DNA from 4 places in the Fodinicola feengrottensis genome. Region 2 is predicted to be linked to each of the others. Evidence: riboswitches for the same ligand, from Rfam matches in the RefSeq annotation. Region 2 holds a riboswitch; each other region holds the start of a gene.
The links. A riboswitch is a leader RNA that binds a small molecule or an ion and turns the genes downstream of it on or off. The one in region 2 is predicted to bind thiamine pyrophosphate.

Region 1: linked by a shared signal. The riboswitch ahead of thiD (bifunctional hydroxymethylpyrimidine kinase/phosphomethylpyrimidine kinase) and the one ahead of thiC (phosphomethylpyrimidine synthase ThiC) in region 2 are both predicted to bind thiamine pyrophosphate.
Region 3: linked by a shared signal. The riboswitch ahead of ABD301_RS41530 (ECF transporter S component) and the one ahead of thiC (phosphomethylpyrimidine synthase ThiC) in region 2 are both predicted to bind thiamine pyrophosphate.
Region 4: linked by a shared signal. The riboswitch ahead of thiO (glycine oxidase ThiO) and the one ahead of thiC (phosphomethylpyrimidine synthase ThiC) in region 2 are both predicted to bind thiamine pyrophosphate.

Annotation. Positions count from the first base shown of each region.
Region 1 is NZ_BAAANY010000023.1:6,856-10,789, forward strand. Features, by position in the region: gene ABD301_RS28175 (TenA family protein) at 1-576, opposite strand, end outside; gene thiD (bifunctional hydroxymethylpyrimidine kinase/phosphomethylpyrimidine kinase) at 576-1,376, opposite strand; TPP riboswitch at 1,369-1,458, opposite strand; gene ABD301_RS28185 (hypothetical protein) at 1,507-2,667, opposite strand; gene ABD301_RS28190 (Rne/Rng family ribonuclease) at 2,886-3,934, opposite strand, start outside.
Region 2 is NZ_BAAANY010000009.1:503,731-507,664, reverse strand. Features, by position in the region: gene ABD301_RS14930 (IclR family transcriptional regulator) at 1-742, shown strand, start outside; gene thiC (phosphomethylpyrimidine synthase ThiC) at 746-2,386, opposite strand; TPP riboswitch at 2,379-2,506, opposite strand; gene ABD301_RS14920 (glycosyltransferase) at 2,573-3,934, opposite strand, start outside.
Region 3 is NZ_BAAANY010000055.1:37,401-41,334, forward strand. Features, by position in the region: gene ABD301_RS41520 (TIGR03943 family putative permease subunit) at 1-102, opposite strand, end outside; gene ABD301_RS41525 (permease) at 99-1,109, opposite strand; TPP riboswitch at 1,214-1,318, shown strand; gene ABD301_RS41530 (ECF transporter S component) at 1,405-2,001, shown strand; gene ABD301_RS41535 (ABC transporter ATP-binding protein) at 2,002-3,417, shown strand; gene ABD301_RS41540 (energy-coupling factor transporter transmembrane component T family protein) at 3,414-3,934, shown strand, end outside.
Region 4 is NZ_BAAANY010000012.1:2,476-6,409, forward strand. Features, by position in the region: gene thiS (sulfur carrier protein ThiS) at 1-188, opposite strand, end outside; gene thiO (glycine oxidase ThiO) at 185-1,291, opposite strand; TPP riboswitch at 1,282-1,394, opposite strand; gene thiE (thiamine phosphate synthase) at 1,431-2,087, shown strand; gene ABD301_RS18210 (helicase-associated domain-containing protein) at 2,095-3,934, shown strand, end outside.

The DNA of each region.
Region 1 (3,934 bases), on a different contig from region 2:
CATAGCCGCCCGCTCGTACGCACTGGCCGACGCGGCCGCCCGGTCGGCGATGTCCTTGGCCCGCGCCACCGACTGGCTGAAACCGTCATCCGCGTACGTCTGGATCCACTCGCCATACGGGTTCGGCGCGCCGCTCTGCTCGGCGTGGATGGCCCGCCCGACGTACTCATAGATCCAGAAGCACGGCAACACCGTCGCCATCATCAGCCCGAAGCCACCGCGTTGCGCGGCCGCCAGCAGATGGTTGTTGTACGCCGTCGCGCTCGGCGAGGTCGGGACGTTGTCGACCCCCTCGTAGCGCGCGAGATACCGCTCGTGCAGGCCGCGCTCGACGGTGATGACGTTCGCCGAACTGCCGGCGAGGAAGGCCGCGTCGTCCGGGTCAGGAGCGATCGCCGCCGCATGGGCCAGCGCGCGGGAGAAGTCGGCGAGATAGCGGGCGTCCTGAATGAGATAGAAGCGAAAGATATCGGCGGAAAGGGTGCCCGCGGACAACTCGCGGTTGAACGGATGATCCAGCGTCGCCTTCAGCAGCGGCTGGATCTTTTCCCACACCTGAGGGCAGAAATCGGTCACTACTGGTCCTTCCACATCGCGTGGAAATGGTGCGGCGGCCCGTGCCCGGTGCCGATGTCCAGCCGGTCGGCCGCCGCCAGCGCCCCGGTCAGATAGTTTTTCGCGTCCCTGACAGTGCAAACCCAGTCAGGACGCGTTGGCCGCAGGGTGGCCAACGCGGCCGAAAGAGTGCACCCGGTGCCATGCGTGTTCCGAGTTCTCACCCGTGGCGCGAAAAACTCGATCGGCTCGTCGTCCAGCAGGATGTCAATGCTCTCGTCCCCCGCCAAATGTCCACCCTTGAGCAGCACGGCCGGACCGTACGCCCGCAGCCGCCCAGCCTGGAAATGCATCTCCAGCAAGTCGACGGCCTCCTTCTCGGCCAACAGATCCGCTGCCTCCGGCAGGTTCGGCGTGATCAGGTCCGCCAGCGGGAACAACTCCTCGCGCAGCGCCGTCACCGCGTCGGCCGGCAACAGCCGGTGCCCGCTCTTGGCCACCATAACCGGGTCAACGACCACGTATTTCGGCCGGTGTTTGGCAATCGCGGCGGCGACCGTACGGATTACGTCGGCGTCACCCAGCATGCCGGTTTTCACGGCATCTACCCGTACGTCATCAAAAACGGCATCCAGCTGCTCGCCGATGAAAGCCGCCGGAATGGGGTGAATTCCCCTGACGCCCTGGGTGTTCTGCGCGACCACGGCGGTCACCACGCCCATGCCGTAACCGCCCAGCGCGGAAAACGTCTTCAGATCGGCTTGGATGCCGGCGCCACCACTGGGATCGGTGCCGGCGATCGTCAACACATGCGGAATCACTCGCGACGGTCCCTTCGCTAGTCTTAACTAGATCAGGTTCGACGGGTGTGATCTCAGCCTCGCGGCACCCCGCCGTCACTCCGTCCCCACGCTATCTCACGCAGTGGATCGGTGGCGAGTGGTGCGCACGTCAGCCGACCGTCACGGTCACGTCCGGGTCGGTGACGATCGCGGACGCGTTGACCGTTGCCGCTCGTACGACCCTCAGTTGGTCCGAGGTCGAGGCCTGCAGGTTGCGAAGGCGGACTCCGGTGCCACCGCCGACGTAGACGTGCGGGGTGCCGGCTGCTGTCGCACCCGTCTGGTTACCGTCGCCGTCGCTGAACATCGCGCCGTCGATCACGATATTCGAGCCGCCGGTGATGGTGACGATTCCCTTGTCGTACGCCGGAGTGCTGTGGCCGGTCGAGCCAGCCGCCGACATGCCGTTGAAGAACCACGGGTCGCGGATCCGTACGAAGGTGCCGCCGGTGATCAGCAGCTGCGATCCGAGCGTTGGATTTCCTTGCTGCGCCTCGAAACGTGCCGCTTGTACGACAATTCCGCGACCGCCGTCAATGCGCATCGGCGTAGTGTTCGCCTTGCCGGTGATGAACATCGGTCCGAAGGTCGTCTTACCGAGCCAGGGCGCCCACACGTGATAGCGGTTGCCGGTGCCGGTGTTCGGGGAATCGATCAGCAACCCGTTGGTGAAGTAGTTGCTGTCCGATCCCCACAGCTTGAACTCGGTGTCGTAGCAGTTGTTCACGTCCCAGAAACCGTCGAAAGTGACGGCATCGTGAGCACCCCAGATGACATGTCTGAAGAGATTGAATCCCACATCACGAATGGTGGACGCCCACAGCACCGGCCCATTGTTGTCGTGGTCGACGAAAAAAGTCGTGTTCGAGTCACCTTCAAAACAGAGCCCGCCGATATAAATGCCCCTGACCTTGGGCGCCGGCACATCCAGCCAGCCGGTGCCGGGTGTACTGATCTTCACCTTGTTCGTGAAGCTGAACTCGGTGCCCACCCCGGCCGGCCCACTGATGCTGAAACCGTCGAAAAGCAGCCTGGTTTTGCCGAAAGTAGTCTGCCGGGTGCCGAGCTGAATGGTCGGCTTGTACGTCTGCGTGGCCACATAACTCAACGCCGAGTCCAGTTTCGCGTCGTCGGTGGCACCCGGAAAGCTGTCCAGCGCGACCGAATACAAGCTCGGGTCAGCGGCCGCCGCCGGCGCTGGCACGGCGGTGGCTCCCAGCACCGCGCCACCGGCCGCCGCGGCGGCCGTGATCAACCGCCTCCTGGTCACCGGGTTTTCCGTTGACGTAAAGGAATCCTGAGACATCGGCGGGCTCCAGGGCTGGTTGTTTCACGCTACAGCGGGCAGCCAACCACGATCTGGCCGCTGAGCCAAGGCGATCTGGGCGCGAAAACCAAACGGTCTTGCGGGACTGTCACCATCCGGCCGTACGAACACAGCAAAACGCCCCTTTCCCGAAGTGCGAGAAAGGGGCGTTCTTCGAACTGTCAGCTGCCGACCGGCACCGGTGGCGGACCGGCGGGTCGAGAGGCGGCCCGACGAGCCCGCCGAGGACGGGTCCCCTGCGGCGCCGCCGCGACCGGCTCAGCGGCCTCCACAACAACAGCTTCGACGGCCGGAACCTCCGGAGCTGGCTGGGCGGACACCGGCTCAGCGTCCCGCACGGCTTCGGCAACCGCACCAGCCTCAGCTGTGGTGGCCAAAACAGTGTCGTCGTCCTCGGTGGACAGCTCGTCCGCCGTCACCACGCCGTTCGACGACTCGTCGTGAGCCGCCGGCGAACCGGACCGGCCGCGGTTGCGCTTGCGCCGCCCACCGCCGGTCGACTCCTCCGGCTGCTGCCGTTGCTGTTGCTGCTGCTGACCGCCACCTTGGTGGTGCTCGATCGGCTCAGTGTGGATGATCAACCCGCGACCGTGGCAGTGCTCGCAGGTCTCGCTGAAGGCCTCCAACAGACCCTGGCCGACCCGCTTGCGGGTCATCTGGACCAGACCCAGCGACGTGACCTCAGCGACCTGGTGTTTCGTACGATCCCGGCCCAGGCACTCGGTCAGCCGGCGAAGGACCAGCTCACGGTTGCTTTCCAGGACCATGTCGATGAAGTCGACGACGATCATGCCGCCGATGTCCCGCAGCCGCAGCTGCCGGACGATCTCCTCGGCCGCCTCCAGGTTGTTCCTGGTGACGGTCTCCTCAAGGTTGCCGCCCTGGCCGGTAAACCGGCCGGTGTTCACGTCGACGACCGTCATCGCCTCAGTGCGGTCGATGACCAGCGAACCGCCGGACGGCAACCAGACCTTGCGGTCCAGCGCCTTGGCCAGCTGCTCGTCCACCCGATATTCGGTGAACACGTCTTTTTCGCCGGTGTGGTGGGAAAGTCGCTCGACCAGATCCGGCGAGACGTGCCCGACGTACTCACGCACGGTCTCCCAAGCGTCATCGTTGCCGCCGTCACCGGAGACCACCAGCGACGCGAAGTCCTCGTTGAAGATGTCGCGAATGACGCGGATCACCAGGTCAGGCTCGCCGTAAAGCA
Region 2 (3,934 bases):
GGCGCTGGCGGTGTGCCTCGTGGTGGCCGACAGCACCGAGCCGCTCCGACTCGCTGACCTGGCCCAACGCACCGGGATGCTGCCGCCGACCGCGCTGCGGACGGTCGCGGAGCTGGTTGAGGCGGGGTGGGTGGCCCGGGACGGCTCGGATCGCTACCTGCTCGGGCCGGCGCTGCTCAAGCTGGCCCGGTCGCCGCTGCACGCCACTTCGCTGGCGGCGATGTCCCGGGTCGCGCTGCGCTGGCTGGCCGATCGGCTCGGGCTGATGGCCAACCTGCAGGTGCTGGAGAACTTCGACACCCGGATCGTTGCGGAGATCCGGTCCGTACGATATGCCCGGCTGGTCGATCGGGAAGGCGAGCGATGGCCGGCACATTCCACGGTCGCCGGGATTGTTCTGCTTTCCCAGCTGGTCGAGCCCGAACGCCGTCGCTATCTGACCGAGCTGAAATCCGCCGAGTCGCCGGAAGCCGCGGCGGCGCTCGCTGAGCTGTTGAGCAGCGTACGAGCACAGGTCACGCATTTCGACGACACCGTCGACCCGCTGCTCGCCGCGATGGCCTGCCCGATCGTCACCCCCGACGAGGCTTGTCACGGCGCGATCAGCATTGTCGGCGTACGCGCCGAAATGGCCGACCCGGACCTGCGCGACCGCTGCGAGGTCCGGCTCCGCACCGCCTGCGACGCACTCGCCCAGGCGATCAACAACCCGGACGTATCACTCCAGGGGCTGCTCTCCTGACCGCTACGGCTGGATGGTCGGAAGGTAGACGCGGTTGCCCCGGGCGGCGAATTCGACGGATTTCTCGGTCATTCCAGCGGCGATCGCGGCTTCGTCCGTCAGACCGTGTTCGTCGGCATAACGGCGTACGTCCTGGGTGATTTTCATGGCGCAGAATTTTGGCCCGCACATGGAACAGAAATGCGCCGTCTTGGCCGGCTCGGCGGGCAGCGTCTGGTCGTGGAAGGACCGCGCGGTATCCGGGTCCAGCGCCAGGTTGAACTGGTCGATCCAGCGGAATTCGAAGCGGGCCTTGGAAAGCGCGTCGTCCCGCTGCTGCGCGTGCGGGTGTTGCTTGGCGAGGTCAGCTGCATGGGCGGCGATCTTGTACGTGATCACGCCGGTCTTCACGTCATCGCGGTCCGGCAGTCCAAGGTGTTCTTTCGGCGTCACGTAACACAACATCGCGGTGCCGGCCTGGGCGATCATAGCCGCACCAATCGCGGAGGTGATGTGGTCGTACGCCGGCGCGATGTCGGTCGCCAACGGTCCAAGGGTGTAGAACGGCGCCTCGCCGCAGAGTTCCTCCTCCAATCGTACGTTTTCCACGATCTTGTGCATGGGCACGTGTCCAGGGCCTTCGATCATCACCTGCACGTCTTTTGCCCGGGCGATCGCGGTGAGCTCGCCCAAGGTCCGCAACTCGGCGAACTGGGCCGCGTCATTGGCATCCGCGATCGAACCCGGGCGCAGGCCGTCGCCGAGCGAGAAAGTCACGTCGTACGACCGGAAAATGTCACAGAGCTCGTCGAAATGCCTGTAGAGGAAGCTTTCCCGGTGATGGGCGAGGCACCAGGCGGCCATGATCGAACCGCCGCGGGACACGATCCCGGTGACCCGTTTTGCCGTCAGCGGAACATATCTGAGCAGCACGCCAGCGTGCACGGTCATGTAGTCGACGCCCTGCTCGCACTGCTCCAGAACGGTGTCGCGGTAGATCTCCCAGGACAGCTCGGTCGGATCGCCGTCGACTTTTTCCAGCGCCTGGTAGATCGGCACGGTTCCGATCGGCACCGGCGAGTTGCGCAGCAACCATTCCCGGGTTTCGTGAATGCGCTTTCCGGTCGAGAGGTCCATCACCGTGTCGGCACCCCAGCGGATCGCCCACACCAGCTTGTCGACCTCCTCGGCGATCGAGGAAGTCACCGCCGAGTTGCCGATGTTCGCGTTGATTTTGACCAGGAACTTCTTGCCGATGATCGCCGGCTCGGACTCCGGATGCCGGCGGTTGACCGGAATGACCGCCCGCCCGGCCGCGACTTCTTCACGTACCAGCTCGGGTTCGACGCCTTCGCGCAGCGCGCAGAAACGCATTTCCTCGGTGAGAACACCGGCTCTGGCGTAAGCCAACTGAGTGAGCGCACCACCCACCGGCCGGCGGTTCGCGATCCAGTCGGCCCGCTTTTCCCGCAGTCCACTGTGGACATCGATGGTCGCCGAATCATCTGTGTACGGCCCGGAAGTGTCGTAGACATCCAGATGATCGCCGTCGGTGAGCTCGATTCTGCGGACCGGAACCTGGAGATCTCCCAAGTAGACCTTATGCGAGCCGATGATCGGCCCGGTGGTCACGGCAGGGCTGACCCGTGCGTCGAGAGAGGTCATCGCCACATCCTTCCTACGCCGGCATTACCCGGTCAGGTTCGGGCGGTCGGCGGCACCGGGGTCTGTCGACTCCAGCCGCCCTCTCAGCCCGCTTCGGCGCGAGCTCCCGCGATGCTCTTCAGTTTTGTTGTCGGGGCCGAGGTTAACCGGGCGACCCGGCAATAATCAAGGGCCGCCCGGAAACCGTTATGCCGCTCGTACGAGCCGACGGGTTTCCCGCTCGACGCGGGACCGCGTTGGCTGAACCGACTCGTAGACCTGCTCGTACCGAGCCACTGTCTCGTCGATGCCATGTTGCGCGACCAACCGGCGGCCGGCGGCTCCCATCCGGGTCGCGGTGGCCGGATCGTCAATCAACTCGCGCACCCTCGCGGCCAGTTCGTCGACGTCTCCCGGCTCGAAAAGCCAACCTGTTTTCCCGGGACGTACCAGATGCGGCAACGCCATCGCGTTCGCCGCCACGACTGGTTTACCGGCGGCCATTGCTTCCATCGTGACCAGACTCTGCAACTCGGCGGTGCTGGGCATGCAGAAAACATCGCATCGAGCGTACGCGGCGGTCAGCTCGTCATCGCTGACAAAGCCGTGGAAAGTCACTCGGCTGGCGAGGCCGAGCCGGTCACTTAGCGCTTCCCATTCTGAGCGGCAGCCGCCGTCTCCCACTACCTCCAGTCGTACGTCCGGACGCTCCATCCGGGCCAATGCCCGCAAGAGATCGGGCACCCGCTTCTCTTCGTCCAGCCGGCCAACGAAAAGGATGGTTGGCTCGACGGAGGTGCCGCCGGACGGCTTGAAATGGTCGAGATCGATCCCGCACGAAATCGGGACGACCGGCTGACCCAGGTGGTGGTCGGTCAGCAGCTGAGCCGCCCGCGGAGTCGGCGTGGTCACCGCGTTTGCCTTGCGTAGGAAGCGATTCAGGTCGCTCCAAGCCAGCTTGCTGAGCGATGACCTGGTCCATTTCGGCATCCGGGTGTAGCCGAAAGCGTTGTCCGGCACGAAATGGTTGGTCGCCACCAGCGGCACCTGCCGACGCCGGGCCACTTTCGCCAACACCCGCCCCATCACGAAATGCGCCTGAACGTGAATGACATCCGGCCGCAGCTCGTCGATCAGCGCATCCACTGGGCCGGCGATTTGCCACGGCAGGCAAGTGCTCAGAGTCGGGTGGATAGGCGTGAGATAAGCCGGAAAACGGTGTACGGTGACGCCCGGTAAGGCCGGCAGCGGCACGTCCGGCTGAATTGTCTGCGGGCAGATTACGTGCACGTCGTGACCACGAGCGGCCAGCCCCATCGCCAGCCGGGCACCGAAATTCGCCGCGCCATTGATGTCCGGCGGGAAGGTGTCGGCGCCGATGAGAATGCGGCGCGGCGGGACGGCGGTCACAAGTGTCTCCTGTTCGTAGTGAGCGGACACCGGTTCGATGGCGACCCGGTTCCGGGCGAGCAGAACAATGCCGGCCACCGCGGTCGCCGCGGCCAGGATTTCCAGCGCCAGCACACCGGAAGTCGGTGCTGGCGTCTCGCCCAGCAGAGCCGCGCCAAG
Region 3 (3,934 bases), on a different contig from region 2:
TACGCCTGCCTTCACATATCGCAGGTAGACATCGCTGAGGCTGATCCGCAGCAAGGCCCCGCCAAACAGCAGCAGCAGGACACTGCGGGCTTCGGAGATCACAGCAGCACCAACCCCACACCCGTACCGATGATGATGGCCACCACGAAGGTCGCCGGCGCGAACCGCACCGCGAAGGCGCGGGAGAAGGCGCCGGCCTGCATCGCGAAGAGTTTCAGGTCGATCATCGGCCCGACCACCAGGAACACCAGCCGCGCGGTGAGCGAGAACTGAGTCAGCGACGCGGCCACAAAGGCGTCCGCCTCCGAGCAGATGGACAGCACCACCGCGAGCACCGCGAGGCCGACCACGGCCAACACCGGGTTGTGCGCGATGGTCGCGAGCACCGAGGCCGGTACGAGCACATTGAGTGTCGCCGCGGTCAGCCCGCCCACCACCAGGAAGCCGCCAGCGGGCAGGAAGTCGGCGCGGGCGGTCTCCAGAAACGCCTGCCAACGCGGCATCCCGGTCAGCGCAGCCCGGCGCGGCAGCCGGATCCACTCCGGCCTGCCGATCCGCAGCCACAGCCAGCCCATCGCCACCGAGGTCAGCACCGACGCGGTGAACCGGGCCACCACCATCATCGGCTGGCCCGGGAAGGCGACCGCGGTGGCGACCAGCACGATCGGGTTGATCGCCGGGGCGGACAGCAAGAAAGCGAGCGCCGCGGCCGGTGCCACCCCCCGGCGCATCAGGCCGCCGGCAATCGGCACCGAGCCGCACTCGCAGCCCGGCAGCACCATCCCGGCCACGCCCGCCACCGGCACCGCGAGCACGGCCCGGGACGGCAGTACGCGAGCGAAGAAGTCCGGTGGAACCAGCACCGCCAGGCCAGCGCTGATCAGCACACCCAGCACCAGGAACGGCGTCGCCTGGACCACGATCGAGACAAAGACCGTCGCCCAGGTCTGCATGATCGGGGCGGTGAACGCGCCAACCACCAGACCACGGAAGGCGACGATGCCCACACAAACGAGGATCAGCGCGTACAAAGACCAGGGCCGTGGCGACTTTTCCGGAGAGGGCTCGTCGGTAGTCGGCTCGAGCGTACGAACCTCAGGGGACGGCACCTCGCCAGCGTAGCCGGCCGGTTTTCTCGCCCTGGCGGTTGTCCACAGGCTTTACCGGCCCTTTTCCCTCGATGAACCAATGCTGGCGTGTTACGGTCGCCGGGTCAGTACGACAGGGGAGCGCCGGACGCGCTGAGAGTGCGGGACAACCGCAGACCCTCAGACCTGATCTGGGTAATGCCAGCGCAGGAAGTCGATTCATCCGCTTCCGCTGCGATGCCGCATGCGCGGTTCCGTAGTGGATGCCGGATGAGCGTCGAAGCACTCCTCCTTCGAGCCAGAAGGAGGCCCACCCATGGCCAGCACCACCCTCCCACCCAGCCGCCGATGGCGAACCGTCGACATCGTGGTGACCGCGATCGTCGGCGTCGTCTTCGGTGCCGTTTTCTTCGGCTGGGGACCCGTCTACAGCCTGCTGTCCGTGCCGCTCAAGGGCGTCGCACCCCTTACCGGGCTGCTGTCCGGGGTGTGGTTCATCCCGGCCGTGCTGGCCCCGCTGCTGGTCCGCCGGCCGGGCGCCGCGCTGTTCGCGGAGCTGCTGGGCGCGGTCGTCGAGATGGTGATGGGCGGCCAGTACGGCTTCGCCACCCTGCTGTCCGGACTCGCGCAGGGCCTCGGCGCCGAGCTCGTCTTCTTCGCCTTCCGCTATCGCTCGTACTCGCTGCCGACCGCGCTGCTGGCCGGCGCCGCGAGTGGCCTGGGCTGCGCGATCGTCGACGTGATCGTGTCGTACGCGGGCTTCGACCTCGGCTGGAAGGCGACCTACACGGTGGCCTGCATGGTCGGCGGGTTGGTGTTGGCCGGGCTGGTCTCGTGGCTGATCGCCCGTGGGCTGAGCGCGACCGGCGTGCTGTCGGCGCTCGCCGGCGGCCGCAAACAGACCCGGGTTTAGGTGCCTGGCAAGGACATTCGGCTGGCTGGCTGGGGATGGCGGCATCCGGGCCGCAAGGCGTGGGCGGTCCGGGGTGTCGACCTCAGCATCCAGCCGGGCGAACGAGTGCTGCTGCTGGGCGCTTCCGGTGCCGGCAAGAGCACGTTGTTGCGTGGGCTGGCCGGATTGCTGGATCCAGAGGTCGGAGACGAGGACGGTGTCCTTCAGATCGCTGGAGAACACCCGCGAGCGGCGGCCGAGCCGGTCGGCTATCTTCAGCAGGATCCAGAAAGTCAGCTGGTGATGGCCCGCTGCGGCGACGATGTGGCCTTTGGGCTGGAAAACCTCGCCGTACCAGCGCGGGAGATCTGGCCGCGAGTGGACGCCGCGCTGTCGACGGTCGGCTTCGGCTATCCGCGCGACTGGCCGACCGCCGCTCTTTCCGGCGGTGAGCAGCAGCGGCTCGCACTGGCCGGGGTTTTGGCTCAGCGGCCGGGTTTGCTGCTGTTGGACGAGCCGACCGCGAACGTCGACCCGGAAGGCGCCACCTCGGTACGCAAGGCCATCGACGCGGTGTTGGACGACACCGGCGCCACGCTCGTCCTGATCGAGCACCGCGTCGCCGAGTCGCTCGCGCTGGTCGACCGGGTGGTGGTGCTGTCCCCTTCGGGCGTACTGGCTGACGGTCGTCCGGACGACGTGCTGTCGACTCAGGGCGACGCGCTGACGGCTGCTGGTGTGTGGGTGCCCGGTGCGCCCGTACGAGCGCGCCGCTCCCCCACCAGCGATCGCGTTTCGTTGCTGTCGGCCGCTTCCGTACGAGTCGATCCGTCCATTGTGGACGACGTCTCGGTCAGCCTGCGGACCGCCGAGGTCACCGCGATCACCGGCCCGAACGGCGCCGGCAAGACGACCCTCGCGCGAGTGCTGGGCGGGCTCGTACGCCCGTCCGGCGGCCATGTCGAGGGCACCCCTGAATTGTCCGGCACCGACCGCAGACCGCCGTGGAAATGGCGGGCAAGTGACCTCGCCGGCCGGATCGGCGCGGTTTTCCAGGACCCCGAACACCAGTTCCTCACCGGCCGAGTCTGCGACGAGTTGTTGTTGCGTACGAAGGATGTTCGTCGAGCCGATGAGCTGTTGGCCAGGCTGCGGTTGGAAAAATTGGCCGCTGCGAACCCGTTCACCCTGTCCGGCGGAGAACAGCGCCGGCTCTCGGTCGCGACGGCTTTGGTGGCCGCGCCGGCTTTGCTGATTCTGGACGAGCCAACCTTCGGCCAGGACCGGAACACCTGGACCGAGTTGGTCGAAATGCTGGACGCCCTGCGCGCCGAGGGCGTCGGCATCGCGGTCGTCACCCACGACACCGCCTTCACCGAGGCGCTGGCCGACCGGGTGCTCTGGATGTCCGCCGGTCACCTGGAGCCCGCCGAATGACGACTTTCGCCCGTACCGCACCGGCTTTTCTGCACCGCCGCAACCCGGTCGCCAAACTGGCCGCCGGCCTGGTCGTCGCGGCCGCCGCGCTGGCCGCCCGCGACCCGGTCACCCCGGCTCTGCTGCTCGTCGGCTGCCTGGTCGCGCTGCCGCTGACTGGCCTCGGACCGGCCGCACTGGCCCGCCGCACCGCGGGCGTCCTGCTCGGGGCGCTCTCGGTTGGCCTCGCGAACGCGCTTTTCGGCAGCCCAGGCGGATGGGCAGTCGGCGGCGCGCTCGCGATGCGGGTGCTCGCGATCGCGCTTCCCGGCGTGCTCATGTTGTCCACCACCGACCCCACCGACCTGGCCGACTCGCTCGTCCAGCAACTGCGCGCACCGGCCCGGTTCGCGTACGGGTCACTTGCCGCGCTCCGGCTGCTTCCGTTGCTGGCAACCGAATGGCAGACAATCGGGCTGGCCCGGCGGGCTCGCGGCGTGTCTTCCGGCGGAAATCCGGTAATTGCCGTAAGACTGCT
Region 4 (3,934 bases), on a different contig from region 2:
GTGGCGGTCAGGATCTCGACGCGGCTGCCATCGAGTACGGGCGTGCTGCCCCATTCCGAGCGCGGCACCACCGCGTCGTCCAACGCCACCGCGATGCCGCCGGTCACGATGCCCAACAGCTCCACCACCGAAGCCACCGTGGCCCCCTCGGCGAGCTCTCGGAATGACCCGTTGACCTGCGCTTTCATTGACTCCCCTTCACAGACGACAGATGCCGGTCCGGCCGTAAGGAATCCGGTGGATCAGCGCCAGCCAGCGTCGCGACCACCAGGTCCGCGGTGACTGGCGCGAGCAGGATTCCGTTGCGGTGATGGCCGGTCGCGACCACCAATCCCGGCTCCAGCCAGCCGACCAGCGGCCGGTTGTCCGGCGACCCGGGTCGCAACCCTGCGATGCATTCGACCAGCTCGTACTCCCCAATCGCCGGCATCACCCGCTCGGCGTCGGCCAACAGATCGCGCACGCCGCCGACGGTCACCGTCGTGTCGAAACCCGCCTCGTACTGAGTGGCCCCCAGCACCAGTCCGCCGTCGTCCCGCGGTACGAGATAGACGTGCCGCCCACCGACCAGCGCTCGCACCGTCCGACGCGGCGGCCCGACCGCGCCGACCCGAGCCCTCAATCGCAGGATTTCGCCTTTGACCGGCCGAATCACCTTGCTGAGCCGGCGACAGATCTGCCCGCTCCAAGCGCCGGCGGCGAGGACCACCACGTCAGCCTCGACCGTTCGACCGCTGGCCAACAAAACCCGGCCGGCGCGTACGTCCGCAGCCGCCTCGGCGACGTGCGGAACGCCAGAAATGGCTCTGCGTAAGGCATCCAGCAGTTGTCGATTGTCGACGGAGTAGTCGTCCGGCATCGCCAGACCGCCACGGACCGGGCCACCGATCGCCGGCTCCCGCACTCGTACGTCCCGCGCCCGCAGCACCTCGACACGGCGGCCCAGACTGTCCAAATAGGACGCGAGCCGATCCAGCTCGGCCCGATCGGAACCGTCGGCGGCGACCACGATCGTGCCGTCTTTTCGCAGCCCAGCCGACACGCCCGCAGCGGCTGCGAGCTCAGCCGCGTACGACGGCCAGAGCCGCACCGACTCGACGCCCAGCGCGAGCAGGCTCTCCTCGCCGGGCCAGGCCTCGGTGATCGGCGCGAGCATCCCGCCGGCGACGTATGAGGCTCCCGACGCGGGCGCCGGATCGACCAACGTCACCGACCAGCCGGCGGCCACCGCGCGCCAGCAAATGGACAGGCCGATGACACCACCGCCCACCACGACCACAGTTCTCGGCATTCCACGCTCCCTGCGCCGGCATGACCCGGATCAGGTTCGACGGTCGAAGCGGGTGATCGCTTCCTCTCAGCCCGGATAACCCCGGACTCCCGTGCGGACCAGCTCTCACTCTAACCCGAGAGATCGCTACGGTGAGGGCATGCCGAACCGCGATCCCCGGCGGCGCCTTGCCGACGCCCGGCTCTATTTGTGTACGGACGCGCGCCGCGAGCGCGGCGATCTCGCCGCGTTCGTGGACGCCGCGCTCGCTGGTGGCGTCGATGTCGTACAGCTCAGAGACAAGAGCCCGCTCGAAGCGCGAGAGGAACTGGCGGCGCTGGAGGTCCTGGCGGCGGCGTGTGAGCGCCACAACGCGCTGCTCGCGGTCAACGACCGGGCCGACGTCGCGCTCGCGGCCAGTGCCGATGTCCTGCATCTCGGACAGGACGACCTGCCGGTTTCCTGGGCCCGCCGCATCGTCGGCGACGATGTGGTGATCGGCCGGTCGACACACGATCCAGCACAGGCGGCAGCCGGTGCGACCGAGCCCGGCGTCGACTATTTCTGCACCGGACCGTGCTGGACCACACCGACCAAGCCGGGGCGGCCAGCGGCCGGGCTCGATCTCGTACGGGAGACGGCCGCCAGCGGCACCGCGAGGCCGTGGTTCGCGATCGGTGGCATCGACGCGGACCGGCTGGACGAGGTGATCGCCGCCGGCGCGCGCCGGGTGGTGGTCGTACGAGCGATTACCGACGCCGACGATCCACGTGCGGCCGCCGAGCGGTTCGCCATCCGACTGCGTAAGGAGGGCTGACAACCACGTGGACACCGCGACCCTGCGGCGGCTCGGAATCGAGGGCCTGACCGATCTGCTCGCACTGCGCCCGGACGTGACCGCCGAGCCGGCGCCGCGATCGCTGCAGGAACTCAGCGCCCGGCTGGACAATCCCCGCTCGGTCGTTCGTGCCCTGCACCAGGTCGACCTGCCCACCCTGCAGGTGTGTGAGGCGTTGGCCGCGCTTGGCGACCAGCCGTCGGTGAAGGACTTGGCGCACCTGATGGGTGTCCGCAGCCGGGACGAGGACCTGCAGCGCTGCTTGGCCGTCCTCCGCTCGTACGCACTGGTCACCGAAGACACCGGTGGCAACCAGCCCCGGCTGGTCGCCGACCACGGCGCGACGGTGGGGACCTTGCGGCTGGTAGCAGCGGCGCGGATGGCGTGGGATCCCCCGCTCGGTCTCGGCCCGCCGCTGGCCGACCTGCTGCCGGACCGGACCGTCGACGCCCTCGGCAAGATGTTGCTCGCCCTCAATATCCCCCGGCCGCGGCTGAAGGCCGAGATAGTCGACGCGCTGCTGGCCGCGCTCGGCGATCCGGAGCGGGTGCGATCGATCGTCGGGCACGGCGACGACGAGATCCAGGCCATCCTGGCCGAAACCGCCGAGACCGGTCAGGCCATCAGCAAGTTCGACTATCCAGCCGTACGAGCGAAAAACAACGTGTCGCCACTGGACTGGGCGGTGGCCCGCGGCCTGCTTTTCGTGAGCATGTGGGACAACACTGAGCTGGTGATGCCCTCGGAGGTCATGCTCGCGTTGCGGGACGGCGGTTTCACCGCGCCTTTCGAGCCGCGCCGGCCAGAGGTCGAGCACTGGCCGGTCGAGCCTGCCCTGGTCGCCCAGGACTCGCTCGCGGCGGCCGGCCGATTCCTGCGGTTGGTCACCGAAATCCTCGACCAGGCCGGTCGCAAGCCGATCCCGTCGCTGAAGAGCGGGAGGCTGAACGTACAAGAACGACGCCGGGTCGCGAAGACTGTCGAAGCCACCGCCGCGGAGGTCAACGCCGTCGTACGACTGGCCCTGAGCGCTGAGTTGCTGGCCGTGACCGACAAGGCGCTGTCGCCCACCGAGGCGTACGACGACTGGCGGCTGCTGGACCCGGCCGACCAGCTGGCGAACCTGCTGTCGACCTGGTGGACCCTGCCCGCGCCGGCGTCCCCTGACAAGGTCACCCACCCTGACCTGGACATTTCGCCTTTGCGCCGGAACATCCTGCGGGTCGCTGCGGCCACTGGGGAGGCGGTCAACGGCGAGAGAGCGGTCACCGCCGGGTTCTGGGCCGCGCCGGCCTGTTGGCCGGACGACCTCACCTCGGACGACGGGTGGGCGACCTGGCAGGAAGCGGTTCTCCTCGGGGTGATCGGCGCGGAGGCGGTCAGCCCGGCCGGTCTCGCGTTGCTGGCCGAGGATCAGGACGGACTACGCAAGGCCTTCGACGGCGTCGGTGAGACCGAGCACACCGTACGACTGCAGACCGACCTAACCGCCGTGGTGAGCGGCACCCCGAGCGCTCAGCTGCGGGCGTTGCTGGATCTGGTGGCCGATCGGGAGACTCGCGGCACCGCGTCGACCTGGCGGTTCTCCCCGGCGAGCGTCCGGCGCGCGCTCGACTCCGGCTATCCGCTGGAGGACCTGCTCGGCGATCTGGAGGCGGCCGCGAGCGGTTCGCTGCCGCAGCCGCTGGGCTACTTGATCCGCGATGTCGGTCGTACCCACGGAGGCATCCGCGCGGTCGAGGTGGCTTGCTGCCTGCGCTCGGAAGATGCCGCGCTGCTGACCGAAATCGTGGCGGACCGGCGGTTACGCGCTCTTGGGTTATGGA